DNA from 2 places in the Planctobacterium sp. AWM4_229 genome. Region 1 is predicted to be linked to the other one. Evidence: predicted binding sites of a transcription regulator. Region 1 holds the regulator's gene; the other holds the start of a gene.

The links. The regulator FliA, encoded in region 1, starts transcription of late flagellar genes. The targets are predictions, from matches to a motif close to CTAAAGNTNNNNNNNNNNNNGCCGATA.
Region 2: a site for FliA is predicted at 4,401-4,427, ahead of ACXAGP_RS01235 (HAMP domain-containing methyl-accepting chemotaxis protein). Genes of this name have one in related genera too.

Annotation. Positions count from the first base shown of each region.
Region 1 covers NZ_JBSWWX010000005.1:70,565-79,356, forward strand. The annotation lists gene flhA (flagellar biosynthesis protein FlhA) at 1-1,635, shown strand, start outside; gene flhF (flagellar biosynthesis protein FlhF) at 1,663-3,045, shown strand; gene ACXAGP_RS12020 (MinD/ParA family protein) at 3,042-3,908, shown strand; gene ACXAGP_RS12025 (RNA polymerase sigma factor FliA) at 3,905-4,630, shown strand; gene cheY (chemotaxis response regulator CheY) at 4,674-5,057, shown strand; gene ACXAGP_RS12035 (protein phosphatase CheZ) at 5,092-5,850, shown strand; gene ACXAGP_RS12040 (chemotaxis protein CheA) at 5,865-8,120, shown strand; gene ACXAGP_RS12045 (protein-glutamate methylesterase/protein-glutamine glutaminase) at 8,151-8,792, shown strand, end outside.
Region 2 covers NZ_JBSWWX010000001.1:277,638-286,429, forward strand. The annotation lists gene ACXAGP_RS01215 (alpha/beta fold hydrolase) at 1-217, shown strand, start outside; gene ACXAGP_RS01220 (DUF2788 domain-containing protein) at 325-534, shown strand; gene fldA (flavodoxin FldA) at 616-1,140, shown strand; gene ACXAGP_RS01230 (SLATT domain-containing protein) at 1,437-2,087, shown strand; gene ACXAGP_RS01235 (HAMP domain-containing methyl-accepting chemotaxis protein) at 2,326-4,347, opposite strand; gene fur (ferric iron uptake transcriptional regulator) at 4,646-5,065, shown strand; gene alr (alanine racemase) at 5,120-6,235, opposite strand; gene ACXAGP_RS01250 (aminotransferase class IV) at 6,248-7,105, opposite strand; gene ACXAGP_RS01255 (5-oxoprolinase subunit C family protein) at 7,135-8,097, opposite strand; gene ACXAGP_RS01260 (5-oxoprolinase subunit B family protein) at 8,090-8,740, opposite strand; gene ACXAGP_RS01265 (5-oxoprolinase subunit PxpA) at 8,737-8,792, opposite strand, start outside.

The DNA of each region.
Region 1 (8,792 bases):
ACCTTGGATGCTATGCCTGGTAAGCAGATGGCAATCGATGCCGACTTGAATGCCGGATATATTGATTCCGATGAAGCGCGAAAGCGTCGCGAAGAAATTACCGCGGAAGCTGACTTTTATGGTTCTATGGATGGTGCGTCAAAATTTGTTAAAGGCGACGCCATCGCTGGTTTGTTTATCATGCTTATCAACATTGTTGGTGGTTTGTTTATCGGCATGATCCAGCATGATCTGGGGTTTGGTGATGCCATTGAGATTTATACACTGCTGACTATTGGTGATGGTCTGGTAGCACAAATCCCCAGCCTTTTGCTATCGGTCGCCACGGCGATTATCGTAACTCGTGAAAATGAAACCCAGGAAATGGGTAGTGAGCTATCCTCTCAGCTGGGTGATCCGCGTGCACTCTATGTTACTGCAGGTATTTTGTTTGTTATGGGCATTGTGCCTGGCATGCCACACTTGGCATTTCTTGGATTCAGTTTCGGCATTGGCGGCTACGCCTTTTATCAGCAGTATCGCGCCAAAAAAGAAGCAGAAAAACCCAAAACTATCGAGAAAAAGTCGGATGTAGCACCGCAACCGACTGAGGTTAAAGAGTTAGGTTGGGATGATGTGCAACAGGTAGATACCATAGGATTGGAAGTGGGCTATCGCCTGATCCCATTGGTGGATAAATCACAAGGTGGCGAACTCTTGACGCGTATCAAGGGGGTGCGTAAGAAGCTTTCTCAGGAACTAGGGTTTTTGATTCCGCCAGTGCATATCCGGGATAATCTCGACCTGACACCGAACAACTACACGATTTCCATGATGGGGGTGAACGTTGGCGAAGCTGATATTCATCACGATGAAGAGATGGCCATCAACCCCGGACAGGTATTTGGCAATTTAAATGGCACCAAAACCAAAGATCCGGCATTCGGCCTGGACGCGCTCTGGATTAAACCCTCGCAACGTGAGCACGCTCAAACATTGGGTTATACGGTTGTTGACGCTGCAACTGTGGTGGCAACGCACTTAAGTCAGTTATTAACGAATAATGCCTATCAGTTACTCGGTTATGAAGAAGTGCAACAGCTATTGGATATGTTGGCCAAATCTAATCCCAAACTGGTTGAAGGGTTGGTGCCAGACATTTTACCGCTCAGTACAGTGGTTAAAGTCCTGCAGACCTTGCTCTATGAAGGGGTGCCGATCCGCGATATGCGCACCATAATCCAGACGCTTTCGGAGTATGGTGTTAAGAGTCAAGATCCTGACGTTTTAGTTTCTGCAGTAAGAATCGCCTTAAAACGTCTGATTATCCAGGAAATAAATGGCGGTGCGAAAGAAATCCCTGTGATCACACTTTCACCTGAACTTGAGCAGATGTTACATCAGTCTTTACAGGCGGGTGGCCAGGATGGAGCCGGTATAGAACCTGGCCTGGCAGAGAACTTACAGAATTCTTTGAATCAGGCTTCACAGCAACAAGAGATGGCTGGAGAGCCAGCCGTTTTATTGACGTCCGGAATGTTAAGACCAGTACTTTCAAGATTCCTAAAACATGTGGTACAGGGTTTGCATGTAGTCTCTTATCAAGAAGTTCCTGACGACAAACAAATAAAAATTGTCAGTGCTATAGGACAATAACAGAGCACCAATACCTGAGGTGATGAGATGAAAATCAGACGATTCTTTGCAAAAACCATGCATGAGGCTTTAAACGAGGTTAAAGCTGAATTGGGCGGTGATGCCGTAATCATGTCAAATAAAAAAGTGGCAGATGGCGTAGAAATAGTTGCCGCTTATGACAACGAACCCGTTAAAAAGCCCGCAGAAAAGTTTGATGCTGCGATAGCTATACCATCCCTGAAAAAGCCCACGGGTAACGGTACACCAACGTTGAGTGAAGTTATTGGGGATTCTGGCGCTGATAGCCTGAAAGAATTGCTGGAAAAGCAAGGTGCAGGCAACTTTTCAGCAGAGACAGAGTCAACAACCTATTCCAAAAAGGGTGCTCAAAGTAATGTGGAGAAAGCGCCTGCTATAGCCAGTGCCTCTAAAACGGCACCTGAGCCGGAAGTACAAACCACAGTCGCAAAACCTGCTGCATCAGCTGGACTACAAAACGGTGACAAGGCTATTCAATCCATTCAGGAAGAGTTGCGCTCATTGAGAAATGTGCTGCAGTTTCAGGTAGGAGGCTTATTGAAGCAAGAGCAACGCAGAGGGCACCCACTTCAATCCTATTTAGTTGATCGACTTGAAGCCATGGGGGTTTGTTCCGAGCTTGCTGAAGACGTCGTATCTTATGCGCCTGAGAGTGCCAATGAGCGAGAAGCCTGGTTATTCATTCTAAAACTTTTGGCTAATAGACTTAAGACCACCCGTAACGATATTCTGACTCAAAGTGGTGTGATGGCCTTCTTGGGACCAACTGGTACGGGAAAAACCACAACGATTGCAAAATTAGCGGCGCAGTATGCTAAACGTTATGGTGCCGACCAGGTAGCATTAGTGACTATTGATAGTTATCGAATTGCTGCATTTGAGCAACTAGCGACTTACGGTAAAATAATTGGCTGCTCGGTTAAAAAAGCGGCAAACGCGCAAGAGTTGTCAGACGTTTTATACCAATTTAGGAATAAAAGGTTAGTATTGATTGATACCGCCGGATTTGGACAAAGAGATACGCGATTAATCAAACAGTTAGATACCTTAAACGAAACATCTTGTGCTAATATCAAAATGTACATGGTGTTGCAGGCAAATACTCAAAGACATGTTATGGAACATACTTTGCGTATTTATAATAAAATGCCGGTTCAAGGTTGTATCTTTACCAAAATTGATGAATGCTTCTCTTTAGGTGAAGCGATAAGCGTCGCGATACAAGAAAGATTACCGGTGGCCTATTTGACCGATGGACAAAAGGTTCCAGAAGATATAAAAATAGCGGATGCGAAGTATATAGTTTCTTTAGCTGCAAAGCTTTATAAGAAATACGATTTACCGCATACTGCGAAGAAGAAAACAGTTCATTCAGCAGTGGCAGTATGATTGAAGACCAGGCGAGTAGTTTAAGAAAAATGAGCCGAAATAATTTAACAAAAGTAATTGCTGTTACCGGTGGTAAAGGGGGTGTTGGTAAAACCAATGTAACCTTAAATACGGCGATTGCCATGGCCAAATTAGGTAAAAAGGTCTTGGTGCTGGACGCGGACTTAGGCTTGGCGAATGTCGATGTCATGCTAGGACTGCGGGTGGGTAAAAACATTTCTCACGTGCTTGCTGGAGAATGTAGCCTTGAAGATATTCTTATCGAAGGCCCCCACGGCATATTGATCGCTCCGGCCACATCCGGTACTAAAAATATGGCGGAACTGTCACCGACAGAGCACGCTGGTCTTATCCGAGCTTTTAGTGAACTTAAGATTCCCCTTGACGTTTTGTTAGTGGATACCGCGGCTGGCATCTCTGATATGGTGCTTAGCTTCTGCAGAGCATCGCAGGACGTTATGTTGGTGGTGTGTAACGAACCTACCTCACTAACCGACGCTTATGCCCTCATGAAAATACTCAACCGCGACCACGGTGTATTTAAATTCAAAGTGGTTTCTAATATGGTACGCAGTCCTCGAGAGGGACAAGAGTTATTTGCAAAACTGTCGAAAGTCACCAATAGATTTCTTGATGTCGCTTTGGAGTTGGTGGCAACCGTACCTTACGATGAGAATATTCGCAAAGCCGTACGCAAGCAAAAAGCCATTGTTGACGTATTCCCCGGCTCACCTGCTGCGCTGGCCATCACTCAATTAGCCAAACAAGCGCTTGGGTGGCCGATACCCGCTCAACCCGGTGGCCATCTGGAATTCTTTATTGAACAACTAGTGAATAGACAGGCAGCGAGTATCCAAGGGTGAACAGTAAAGCAAACGCTTACAAACAACACGATGATAAAAGGCTGCTGGTAGAAAAGCACGCCCCACTTGTAAAGCGTATTGCACACCATCTTATGGCCCGCCTACCAGCCAGTGTCTTGGTGGAAGATCTTATTCAGGCAGGCATGATTGGTTTGCTGGAGGCTTCCCGTAATTTTGATGGCAGCAAAGGCGCTAGTTTTGAAACTTTTGCGGGTATCCGAATTCGCGGTGCGATGCTAGATGAGATCCGCAAAGGTGACTGGACTCCGCGCTCCGTGCACAAAAATGGTAGAGCCATCGCTGAGGCGATTTCTGAGGTGGAGCGGGAAACCGGTGGCGATGCGAAAGATGTCGATGTCGCTGAAAAAATGCAAGTTTCTCTGGCTGATTATCACCAAATGTTATCAGAGGTAAATGCTGGAAAAATCATTGGTATCGAAGATTTAGGCGTTACTGAGGATGTCCTGACGACGGACAAAAATAAGGGGGAAAACACCCCTTTTGATGACTTGATGGAAGGGTCTTTTCAAAAAGCGTTAGCCAATGCAATAACGACTTTACCGGAACGAGAGGCAATTGTATTGTCTCTGTACTATGATGAAGAACTGAATCTAAGAGAAATTGGCGAAGTACTGGATGTAAGCGAATCCAGGGTGAGTCAAATTCATAGTCAGGCTATGCTAAGATTAAAGTCCAGAATGCAGGCATGGCAAGCTGGATAGCGTATAATAATAAAATTTGATCGAATCCTCACTGGAGGCAGTTTTGGATAAAAACATGAAAATTCTCGTTGTTGATGACTTTTCTACAATGAGACGAATAATCAAAAACTTGTTGAAAGACCTTGGTTTTACCAACGTTCAGGAAGCTGATGACGGTAGTACCGCTCTACCGATGTTACAACAAGGTGATTTTGATTTTGTAGTAACTGACTGGAATATGCCAGGCATGCAAGGTATTGATTTGCTTCGCGCAATCAGAGCCGACGACAAGCTTAAGCACACCCCAGTGTTGATGGTTACTGCTGAAGCCAAAAAAGAACAGATAGTCGCGGCTGCGCAAGCCGGTGTAAATGGTTACGTAGTTAAACCTTTTACCGCCGCCACACTGAAAGAAAAGCTCGACAAAATTTTTGAGCGTCTTGGTTAGTTCAGGACAGTCCTGATAGTTAAAAGGAGCTGAAATGACTAATGATAAGAGCTCTCCCATATCTCTTGAGGATGCCAAACAACTTGTGGCGTTCCTGGAGCAAGGGGACAATGAAGCGGCAAGAGCACTACTAGAAGCCAGTAAAATACAGGATTCTATGGAGTTGTTTGCCGAAGTCGGGAAGCTAACCAGACAACTTCATGATTCATTGAACACCTTCAATATTGATTCGAGGATTGTGGATCTTGCTAATGAAGATATTCCCGATGCACAGACTCGCCTGAATTATGTGATCGAAACCACTGAGCAAGCGGCCAATCGCACGATGGATGCCGTTGAGTCCAGTATGCCAATCGCAGAAAAAATTAATAGCAGTATTGGTCACATCCTCCCTGAGTGGAAAAAGTTGATGACACGTCAACTTGAATTAGGGGAATTTAAGTCTCTATGTCACGAACTTGACAGTTTTTTGGAACAAGCCAGTAAAGATTCTTCGCAATTGAACGATTTATTAACTGAGGTTCTAATGGCGCAGGGCTATCAGGATCTAACAGGCCAGGTGATACGTAGAGTAATTCAACTGGTTAAAGAAGTTGAAGATAGCTTGGTTAACATGCTTACTGTGTTCGGTGAACCAGAATCTGAATTGAAAAAGGTTGTGGACGAAACCAGCAAACCCAAAAAAGTGGGAGCCAGTGAAGCAGAAGGGCCAATCATTGATGCCGAAAACAGAGACGATGTTGTCCAGGGACAAGATGACGTTGATGATTTGCTTTCAAGCTTAGGTTTTTAATGTGGAGTTAATGCATGTCGTTTGATGTTGACGAGGATATACTTCAGGACTTCCTGGTGGAAGCCGGAGAAATTCTGGAACAATTACAAGAGCAACTCGTTGATCTGGAAAATAATCCTGAAGATTCTGACTTGCTTAATGCAATTTTCAGGGGCTATCACACGGTTAAAGGCGGTGCCGGGTTCCTGTCATTAACCGAGCTTGTTGACATCTGTCACGGTGCTGAAAACGTATTTGATATGATGCGTAACGGCCAACGTAGCTTAACCCCAGAACTCATGGACGTCATATTACAAGCCACTGATGTGGTTGTAGAGATGTTTGAGCTGGTTAAGGCGCGAGAGCCATTACAAGCTGCTGATCAGGCTTTATTGGATACCTTACACCGTTTAAGTCAGCCCGAAACCGCTGATGAAGCGCCAGCAAACGCCACCTTAGCATCGGCACCAGAAGAAGCCGCTCCAGAACCTGCACCTGCTCCGGCCGCATCTGATGACGATGATGACGAATTCTTTGACTTTGATGCCGATAGTATTACCTCGTCAGATGATGGCGGAATCGATGAAATTTCCGAAGACGAATTTGAGCAACTTCTCGATGAGTTGCATGGTTCAGGAGGCGCTCCCGGTAAGGCAGAAAGCGCTCCTGCGCCGTCAGCCCCAGCAGCATCCTCTGCGGGTGGTGACGAAGATATCACCGATGAGGAATTTGAAGCTCTGCTGGATCAGTTACACGGCAAGGGTAAATTTGCAGGAGAAGCAGATGCAGCACCAGCTCCTGCGCCAGCACCTGCACCTGCTCCCTCGGCCGCGGCAACAGGTGACGACGAAGATATCACTGATGAAGAGTTTGAGGCGCTTCTAGATCAATTACACGGTTCAGGTCAAGGACCGGGCAAAGCCGCCACAGCAGAACCTGCCCCGGCACCCAAAGCAGCCCCAGCCCCGGCACCTAAGGCTGCACCAGCCCCTGCACCTAAAGCGGCGCCAGCCCCCGCGCCAAAGGCGGCACCTGCTCCGGCACCCAAAGCAGCGCCTGCGTCTGCTAAAGCTGAACCCAAAAAAGATGACAAAAAAGCGGCGGCTGCAGCGCCACCTGCCGAAACCACAGTACGCGTAGATACCAAGCGACTTGACCAGATCATGAATATGGTGGGTGAATTAGTATTGGTACGTAATCGCTTGTTGAGTTTGGGAATAAACCTGAATGACGAAAACATGTCCAAGGCGATTGCTAATCTGGATGTGGTAACAGGTGATTTGCAAGGTGCGGTGATGAAAACCCGCATGCAACCTATTAAAAAGGTATTTGGGCGCTTTCCTCGCGTAGTGCGTGATTTAGCACGAAGCTTGAAAAAAGACATTGCGCTCGAGCTTAAAGGTGAAGAGACTGATCTCGATAAAAACCTTGTAGAGGCTTTGGCAGATCCTCTTGTTCACTTGGTGAGAAACTCGGTGGATCATGGTATTGAGATGCCGGACGATCGTGTTGCCGCGGGTAAACCAGCCAAGGGAACGGTAACACTTGCTGCTTCGCAAGAAGGTGATCATATCCTGCTGACCATCGATGATGATGGTAAAGGTATGGATGCTGAAAAGCTGAAAGAAATCGCCATCAGTCGTGGTGTATTGGATGCTGATGCGGCAGCAAGAATGTCGGACGTCGAAGCCTTTAATTTGATATTTGCTCCTGGCTTTTCCACCAAAACCGAGATCTCGGATATTTCAGGTCGCGGGGTTGGTATGGACGTGGTGAAAACCAAGATCAACCAACTGAATGGTTCAGTGAGTATTGACTCTGAACTGGGCAAAGGCACAAGGCTGGAAATTAAAGTTCCTTTAACCTTAGCCATCTTACCCACTTTAATGATAATCGTTGGCGGCCAAACATTTGCCCTTCCGCTTTCATCGGTAAACGAAATCATTAACATGGATTTGAGCAAGACCAATACAGTCGACGGTCAGCTTACTATGATCGTGCGTTCTAAGGCGATTCCACTGTTTTATTTGAGAGAGTGGTTAAGGCGCATACCGGGCGAGATTGATAAAGCGTCTGGTCATGTCGTTGTTGTACAGATTGGTACTCAGCAAGTGGGATTTGTAGTGGATTCCCTTATTGGGCAGGAAGAAGTGGTGATTAAACCACTCGATGCGCTGTTACAGGGTACGCCCGGTATGGCAGGAGCAACAATTACCAGTGACGGCGGTATTGCGTTGATTTTAGATATTCCTAGTCTGTTAAAGCGCTATGCCAAAAAAGCACTGAAATAGGTAATCGAATAAAAACAATGAATATCCGAAATGCCATATAAAGTCCTGGTTGTTGATGATTCCACTTTTTTTCGACGGCGTGTTGCGGAAATACTAAATCAATCCCCGGACCTTGAAGTTGTCGGGGATGCTCGCAACGGCAAAGAGGCGATTGAGGCTGTCAAACGCTTCAACCCCGATGTTGTTACCATGGATATTGAAATGCCAGTGATGGATGGCATCAGTGCTGTGAAAGAGATCATGCGCAGCAATCCTGTCCCTGTCATCATGTTTTCCTCGTTAACCTATGAAGGCGCACAAGCAACTTTAGATGCTCTTGATGCTGGAGCGATGGACTTCTTGCCCAAGCGCTTTGAAGATATCGCACGAGATCGGAAAGAAGCTGTAGAACTGTTGCAGCAGAGGGTCAAGACATTAGGGGCCAGAAAAATAGGGTTGCGTTCTTATCGGAGCAATCCGATTTCTACTAACGCTTCGAGCACAACTGCGCCTACTTTTTTACGACAAAAAAGGGAGACTTCTGGAACCAATCTAAGAGAGTCGGCAGCTCCAATAAAGCCCCTTACGTCATATCGCCCGTCAGGTAAGCGATACAAGATCCTGGTCATTGGTACTTCCACCGGAGGACCGGTTGCACTGCAAACGATACTGACAAAGTTTAAAGGTGGTTTT
Region 2 (8,792 bases), on a different contig from region 1:
ACAAGCCATCACCTCGGATAACAACTATGCAGGGCGCACCTTGTTTATCAAAGGTGGTAATAGCGACTACATCACCCGAGAACATCAGCCCGCCATCAGTGCCCTGTTTCCCATAGCGGAAGCACGCATTATGAACGGGGTCGGTCATTGGCTACACGCTGAAAAGCCTGTCGTATTTGCCGGGATCGTGTCGCGTTTCTTAGAAGAAAGCCAATGACGCCAATTATGTTGATTGACATCAATGAAAGTTGGCAGGCCAATTAACAACAAAAGCAGCCTGTGCTATAGTGCGCGCCAAATTGAGATGTCGAAACAAAAATACCCATGCTAAGTGAATATTACGAACAAATAGAAGCCATTATTATGTATTTGGCACTTAGTGGTTTGTTCCTGTTAATGGGCTTTGCCGTACACGACGTACTGAAGAAAAACGAGATCCCTATGGGCGGTCGTATCGTAGTGTACTCAGTATTGTTTTTTGGCTGCGTGGGCTTTTTGGCCAAAGGCGTCATTCAAGTATTTTTCAGTGCCTGATAAATCCAGGTCAATAAAGTTTATAGTTGTAACCCGTCTGATTAACTCAGGCAGCATTCTTAGAAGCGAGATGTAAAACTAATGGCAATCGTCGGACTATTTTTCGGTAGTGACACTGGTAACACGGAACACGTGGCCAAAATGATTCAGAAAGAAATTGGTAGGGATATCATTGATATTCATGACATCGCCAAAAGCACCAAAGAAGATATCGAAAAGTACGATTTTCTGCTGTTTGGTATTCCCACCTGGTACTACGGTGAAGCCCAATGCGACTGGGATGACTTTTTCCCGGAATTAGAAGAGATTGATTTTAACGATAAGCTTGTGGGTATCTTTGGTTGTGGTGATCAAGAAGACTATGCCGAATACTTCCTGGATGCCATGGGCATGGTACGTGAGATCGTTGAAACCAAAGGGGCCATTATTGTAGGGCATTGGTCTTCTGAAGGTTACGACTTCGAAGCTTCCAAGGGCATGGTAGATGATAACCACTTTGTAGGTTTAGGAATTGATGAAGATCGCCAACCAGAACTCACCGAAGAGCGAGTCAAAGCCTGGTCTAAACAGATCTTTGAAGAGATGTGCTTGTCTGAACTGGCATAAATAACGAAAGTTTTAGATAAAGGGAGCAGCAGCTCCCTTTTTTATTGCCTGATTACCACAGCCAGCGATAAAAACTCACATCCATTTCAATTTTTATCTCTGCTATTTTGCTAGTTGCTATTTCCCCTTCAAAACCTTACCTTGTTACTAAATAGAAATCACTTTTAGGCTCACTTCTGTACCAGATGTAGCACCTCATGATCCCATAGAACGTCGGGAGCAACTGAGTCATGCTTACAAGGGACTGGATGAATACATACAAAAATGGGAACGCATTTAGGCGAAGAAATAACAACATGGCAAGCACGAATAACTCAACAACTGAATCGCCCGACCTTGAGGGTTTTGATCCGAAAAAAGATCTTAAAAACAATCCGCTACCAGAATTAAAGTGGGATGAAGCCAACCGGGATGCCTCGTTAGAGGTGTTTTATCTGCATGTTTGCACTGAAGCGAACAAAGCCATTGCTTGGTATCTGGATCGCAAGGCCAGTAAACGCATTGGCGCTCGCACCACCCGACTAACAGCAATCCTACTGACATCTGGGGTGGCAATAATTCCATTGCTTGCCAGCATCTACCCTGAATGTATCAATCCGGTATGGGCGTCAGTGGCTCTGGCGCTTGCTGCCACTTGTATTTTGTTGGATCGCTTTTTTGGTTTTTCCTCTGCCTGGATGCGTTTTTTAACTACCGAGATGAAAATTAAAAATCTATTGCAGAGTTTTCAGTTTAGCTGGCAAATTTGGCGCGCCGAGCGCGATGATAAAAATCTCAATAAGGAGCAGTTGCTACAAGGACTGCAGATGTGCAAAGAGTTCATTGAGGAGGTGAATGAAATTGTGGCTGAAGAAATGAAAACCTGGCAAAGCGAATTTCAAAGTATGCTAAAAGAAATCGACCAGGCTACAAAGCACAAAGCGAATAAAGGCAACCAAAAACCATGACGGCAAAACGCTGTGCGCCTGATAAAAGTCTCTTGTTAACTAATCGCTGCTTACGGCTCTATACCATTGAGCATTTATAAATAGTATAGATGGGGATGTATTTCTAAAATGATTATATATTTTCCGACTGAAGTCGAACCAACAGAAAGCGCCCCGATTTCTGTTCTCTAACAGGTGTTTAAGATTTTTTGTAAAAAAGGGAGCAGCAGCTCCCTTTCTCTTTTCTACCCAATTAGGTTTAAACCTTAAACTTAGTGACCGCTTCTTTTAGTTGCGCCATCAGGCAATTGACTTCATCGGTAGCCGTATTAGATTGCTCAGTTAAAGCAGCACTGTTATCTGCCAAATCCACTATGGTATTGAGTCGTTTGGATACATCGTTAAGCACCCTGTCCTGCTCACCCGAGTCTTTTACAATGCGATTGTTTACATCCGACAGCTCTTCGATGATCTCGGTGATTTGCGACACCTTGGTGTTAACTTCTCGGATCATCTCAACACTCTTATCGGATAACGCTTTACCTTCTTCGATGGTGCGTACTGCTTTGTCGGCATCTGATTGTAAACTGCCGATCATGGTTTCAATTTCCTGGGTGGAATTTTGAGTTTTGGTGGCTAATGTGCGTACTTCATCAGCCACAACCGCAAAGCCTCGCCCTTGCTCTCCCGCTCTGGCCGCTTCAATAGCGGCATTCAATGCCAGTAAATTGGTTTGTTCGGCAATACTTTTAATCACATCCAAAATACCACCGATGTTGCGGCTATTTTCTGCAAGATTAGAGATCACTTCGCGCGAATAATCGGCCTGCGTCGCCTGTTGTTGGATTTGTTTTTCCCCTTCAGCGGCCAAATCACTTGCCTGATTAGATTGCTGAGCAACGTCGTTGAGTTTATCCATACCATGGCGTATTTGCTCAACATTATTTTGGCTGCTGTTTCTTACCAGCGCAGTACTTTCCGCTGTGAGGTGAATTTCTTCGCGTTGCTTATCCACTTTTTCCAGCGCCTGATGGCCCAACTCCACGGTTTGCGCGGTGGCAGCATTCAAGCCTTCTTGCTGTTCCAGTATATGCACTACCAACTCGTGCAAGTTATCTGATAACAAGTTCACTTGTTTTGACAAATCACCGAACTCGCAGTTGCTGGAAGCGTCGGCTTTATGCGTTAGATCGCCAGAGCTGATCACTTTGAGGCTACGAGAGATACGACTAATAGGCCCGGAAATGCTCTTGTACACTACAATTCCTGTGCCCACCGCCAGTCCAGTGCCTAACAGCATAATGACCACGCCAATAGCAATATTGGTTTCAATAATATTCAGGATTTCATTTTGACCATCTAAGGTGCTGTCATTAACCTTATCAAACAGAGTTTTAAAGCTTTCAAGCGCTTGGTCCACATACGAGTCAGCAGCCGTATTGGCTTGACGAGCTGAAGCCAGCTTATCCAGCTTATACTGATGCATACCAACGACACCGTTACTACCAAAAATTAATGGCTTCAATTTGCTTAGTTGCTCTTTGTAATCATCCACTAAGCCATCGGTCTCCACCGATTCAGCCAAACGCGTCACAAACTGATCCGCTTCTTCGATGTTGCTCATGGAAAATTCCATGCTACTGACGATATCTCCGGATACTTTCGCATCTTCGGTGGCAACGAGTTCGGTGGTGGAGTTTAACAAGGTAATTAGCAAGGTATCGATGTTATTGCCTGCTCCCGCCAGACTTTTGAGATCATCATCGGTATCCGCACCGGGCATGTAGGCTAAATCTAATAAGGGGGCACTGGTATCATCTACGGCTAACGATACTTTATCCATAAAGCTAGTGATACTATTGCGCTGATTGAGGTAAGACTGCCTTTCCAGGTACATGGTTTTGGCGTTTTGTAAATACAGTTCTACAGAGCGTTTTCCTTCACTCAAATACTGGCGTTGATTAGCCTCGATAGACATTTGTTCAAGGGAGCGCAGTGTGCCTTCAAATTCACTCAGCAGATTATCAAATTCACTCTTATTGGTATTGAGTGCAGACAGGTTATCCATGTAATAACCGCGCAACGAGGCTTTACCGAGGTTTAATAGCTGGGTCTGAATTTTTAATACCTGACTTTGCAGCGGCATTTTTTCATTGATAACAGACTCAGAAGACTCTCTGATATCAGACAGACCAACATAAGACATCACATTAGTGATGAACAACACGAATCCCAGCAATATGAATCCGAGAATCGTTTTTGCTACTACTGTAAAACGCATAATTTTAGTTGCCTCATTATTTTTCTAATTGGCAGTCAATCGCTTAGGTATCATATCGGCCATATTCACTATAGCCTTAATTTCTAAAGTCAGCGTAAAAATTGGGGTCAGCACCCTGACTTTAAATCTATGATTTTCCAAGCATACTCACTTAATTCTAGCGCAGTATAGCGCCTTGTGGTACAACCAGTTAACTTGTTTTTAACAAATAGCCAATATTTTTATTCTGAATACCCCCCTTTTAATCTTGTGCAAGTCACTTATAATGTCGTCAAATTGAGATTTATAAGCCAATCACATGGATCAAAATCAAGAACTAAAGAAAGCGGGCCTGAAAGTCACGCTGCCCCGCCTGAAGATTCTGGAAATTCTGAAAGAACCTAAAAATCAACACATTAGCGCTGAAGATGTGTACAAAATCCTGTTAGAGCAAGGTGAAGATATCGGTTTGGCTACGGTGTATCGCGTACTCAACCAGTTCGATGATGCTGGCATTTTGGACCGTCACCATTTTGAAGGTGGCAAATCAGTATTTGAGATCAGCGACAAGAACCACCACGATCATCTAGTTTGCCTGGACTGTGGCAAGGTCATCGAATTTGAGGATGAAGTTATTGAAACTCGTCAAAATGAAATTGCCGAAAGTCACGGTATCAGACTAACTAACCACAGCCTGTACTTATACGGAAGATGTGTTAACGAAAAGTGTGATCACTAATCAGAAGACACTGCAAACACAGTTGTGAAAGCCAACTTCATTAAGTTGGCTTTTTTATTGTCCCGACTCTGAAAGCAAATAGGTTTTGGGAACTCTCAAGGGCATGCGGGTAACAAGCTCATAGCCAATAGTATCCGCCCAGCCTGCCACTTCGTTGGCACTTAATGACTCTCCCCACAAAGTGACGGTATCACCAATGCGAACTTCGGGAATATGAGTGATATCGATACTAAGCATATCCATGGACACCCTACCCGCAAGATAAGCGCGTTTGTCTCTTACCATTACAGGCGTGCCACTTTTGGCATTGCGCGGGTAACCATCTCCATAACCAATAGCCACAGTGGCCACTCTGGATGGTTTTTGTGCTTGCCAGGTACTGCCATAGCCTACTCGCTCGCCGGCATCAATATTGCGAATTGCGATAATTTTTGATTGTAACGTCATTACCGGACGCAGTTTATCTGCGTCTGGGTGCGCTTCATTAAATGGCGATAAACCATAAAGCATTATACCCGGACGAACATAATCACTACGTCCCTGAGGCCATCCTAAAATGGTTCCTGAATTGCCGATGCTGGTGGAAATTTGCTGCTCACCATTTGCAATGATAGCTTTTTTAACCTGTTTAAACTCCGTTAGCTGTTGCTCTGTATAAGGTTCAGTAAGTAAATCCGCACTGGCCATGTGCGTCATTAAAGTAACCACATCTTGGGTTTTATCCGAGTCCTTCAAGCGTTGATACAAACGCAATCCAGAACTCGCGTAGATCCCCAAACGATGCATACCTGTATCGATTTTTAACCAGGCCGACAAAGGCTTGTCCAGTGCTTGTTTTTCAAGTGCGTTGATTTGATATTCACTGTGAAACACCACTGAAAAATCATGTTTTGAGGCCAGGTTCAATTCGCTGGCACTGAAACAACCTTCCAGTAACAAGACAGGCCGGGTTAAACCCGCTTCTCGCAACTGCATCGCTTCCTCAATACTGGAAACAGCAAACATCTCCACATGATCCTGAATGGCAAATGCCACCTCTACAGCACCATGACCATAGGCATTGGCTTTTAAAACTGCGACGATTTTACTCAGGGGACTACAACGCTTAGCAATTGATAAGTTGTGACGCAGTGCATCCAGATTAATGATCATTGCAGCAGGGCGAGACATAACTATGCTTCCTCAATAATCAAAGCGATGTTGAAAATACAAACTGGCAGTATCAAACCAATGTTTGCCTGGTTTGCCATCCGCAATGGCTTTGCCTGCGATTTCCACAACCGGTACCACCCCCTTTGTGGAGCTGGTAAGCCAAACTTCATCAGCAGCAAACAGCATTTCTTGCGTTACTACGGATTCTTGCAAGGTCAATGCAGAATGACGTTCCAAAATATCCATGACGATACGGCGCGTAATACCAGGTAACAATGCCGAACTCAAAGGGGGGGTGAGCACCTTCTTATCCTTACAAATAAAAACGTTGCTGGTGCTGGCCTCTGTAACGGTGCCATCATCTCCTAGCAATAACACTTCGTTTAAGCCCTCTTGCTGAGCGGTTTGAAAATGCAGCACGTTGCCCAATAAGGATGTCGATTTAATATGGCAATTGCGCCAACGGCGATCCTGATCAAGCCCCAACCGGAGTGCTTTACACTGCTCAAAATCAGGTTTTGTCAGCGCTGGAATTGGAAAGGTCATCATAAATATGGTGGGTTCGGCATTGTTATGCCAACCATGAAAACGTTTTTCTTCTGCACCACGCGTAATATGAATATAAATGCCCTGATCAGGCTCAGGATTATATTGGGTCAATTGCTGACAGAAACCCTGCAGTTGTTGCCAGTCGTACTGTAAATTTATATCCAGCGCTTTAAGACCCTGGGTTAATCGCTCTTTATGCCACTGCCAGGCAATCATACGGTTGCCATAACTAGGCAGCACTTCATAAAGCCCTTCCCCAAATAAAAAGCCTCTATCCAGCGGAGAAATTCGCGCTTCTTCCAGAGGCATAAAGGTGCCATTTAAAAATACGGTATTCAACGTGTGCTTTTCCAGACGATGAGTTGAGATCACATGGGAAGTATTGGTAGCTTTTGAATGTTAGCCCAATAATCCTTTACCACTTGCTGTGCGATAGACGGTCGTATCAATGCAAACCGCACTTTGGTTCCCGGCGGCGATTGTAACAGCCTATGGCAGTCAGGTGAAATAACACTGCCGGGTTTGCAGTAACCTCCCAGAGATTGCCTGTCGTTTAGTAATATGATGGGCTTGCCCGACGGAGGGATTTGCACGGCGCCATAAGCAATTGCATCCGGTGTAATTTTTGGTAGTTGAGTCAACACCTTGGTGGAGGTATCCAGGCGATAGCCCATACGGTTGAATTCGCGACTTAAGGTAAACCCAGTTTGAAACAGCACTCTTCGCTGAATCTTGCTAAGTTGTCCGTACTGGGCACCAGGGATTAAGCGCAAAGTGTACGGTTCATCATTAAAATATTGTGCGGCAATGTGCTGAGCACTCATGCCGACGTGCTGTGCGCTGGAAAAGCAGGGAATTGTTTCCCCCTTTTTTAACGGACTACCTTTACCATCCAGCCCCCCTAATTTTTCTCGCTGGTTGGTGGCACAACTTCCCAGTACAGGTTTAACCTTGAGTCCGCCGCGGATCGCCAGGTAAACCCAGGTTCCCTTTCTGGTTGCAGAAATAGACAGTTCATCTCCTTGCTGTACTTGCACGCTTTGCCAACAATGGCGGATATTGCCGTTAATCTTTAACGTTACCTCAGCCCCTGTCACTGAAATCGTACTACTGGCCTCAATAACACAGCTGAAATTGCCCATGGGAATTTCCAGCAATGGCAGACCTATAGGATTGCCACACAATCGATTGGCAGTATAAGCGGCTTTGGGCTCCATAAATCCTGCCGGGGCTACACCAGAAAACAGATAGCCAAGACGTCCACTATCCTGAATTTGGGTATTGATACCGGGATTTACTATTTTAAGGTGGCTGTTTTGCGCACTAATCAACGGCAATGAACCTCACGTTTTGACCCACTTCGAATAAGGCTGGTTTAGGCAACGCAATATCAAACAAATTTTCATCACAGCGGCCAATCAGGTGCCAACCTCCCGGTGATTCCTGAGGATAAATTGCAGAGTATTGCTCGGCGATAGCCAACGTGCCAGCAGGGACTCTGATGCGCGGCTCTGGTCGCCTTGCTAATCTCAACGGCTTAGGCAATCCTTTGAGATAGCCGAAACCCGGAGCAAAGCCCACTGCAGTGACGGTGAAGATAGCATCCTGGTGAGCTTGAACTACTTCTTTCACAGACATATCACAGGACTCCGCCACCCATTTCAAATCAGGTCCGTATTCTCCGCCATAGCGCACGGGTAGTGTCAGTAAAGGTTGCGATTGCCGGTCTGGTTGGAAGTCAAAATTGACTAAACAGATTTTAAGCTGTGACTTAACCTCAAAATAAGAAATCGCAAATACATTGTAAAACAGTGTCACTGACGACTCCGCAGCCACGACATCTTGCAACCAAAGATAGTTTTGTTGCCGGATATAGACTCTTAAACTGGCATAAAAACTCGCGTTCGTGGATACGGCATTTTGAGCGGTTACCTTAATGGCATTTTCACCACATGGGACGAGCTTAAACTTCATTTCTCCAGATTACCCTTAATCTGCAGCACAATCTCCAGTGCATCTGAACCAT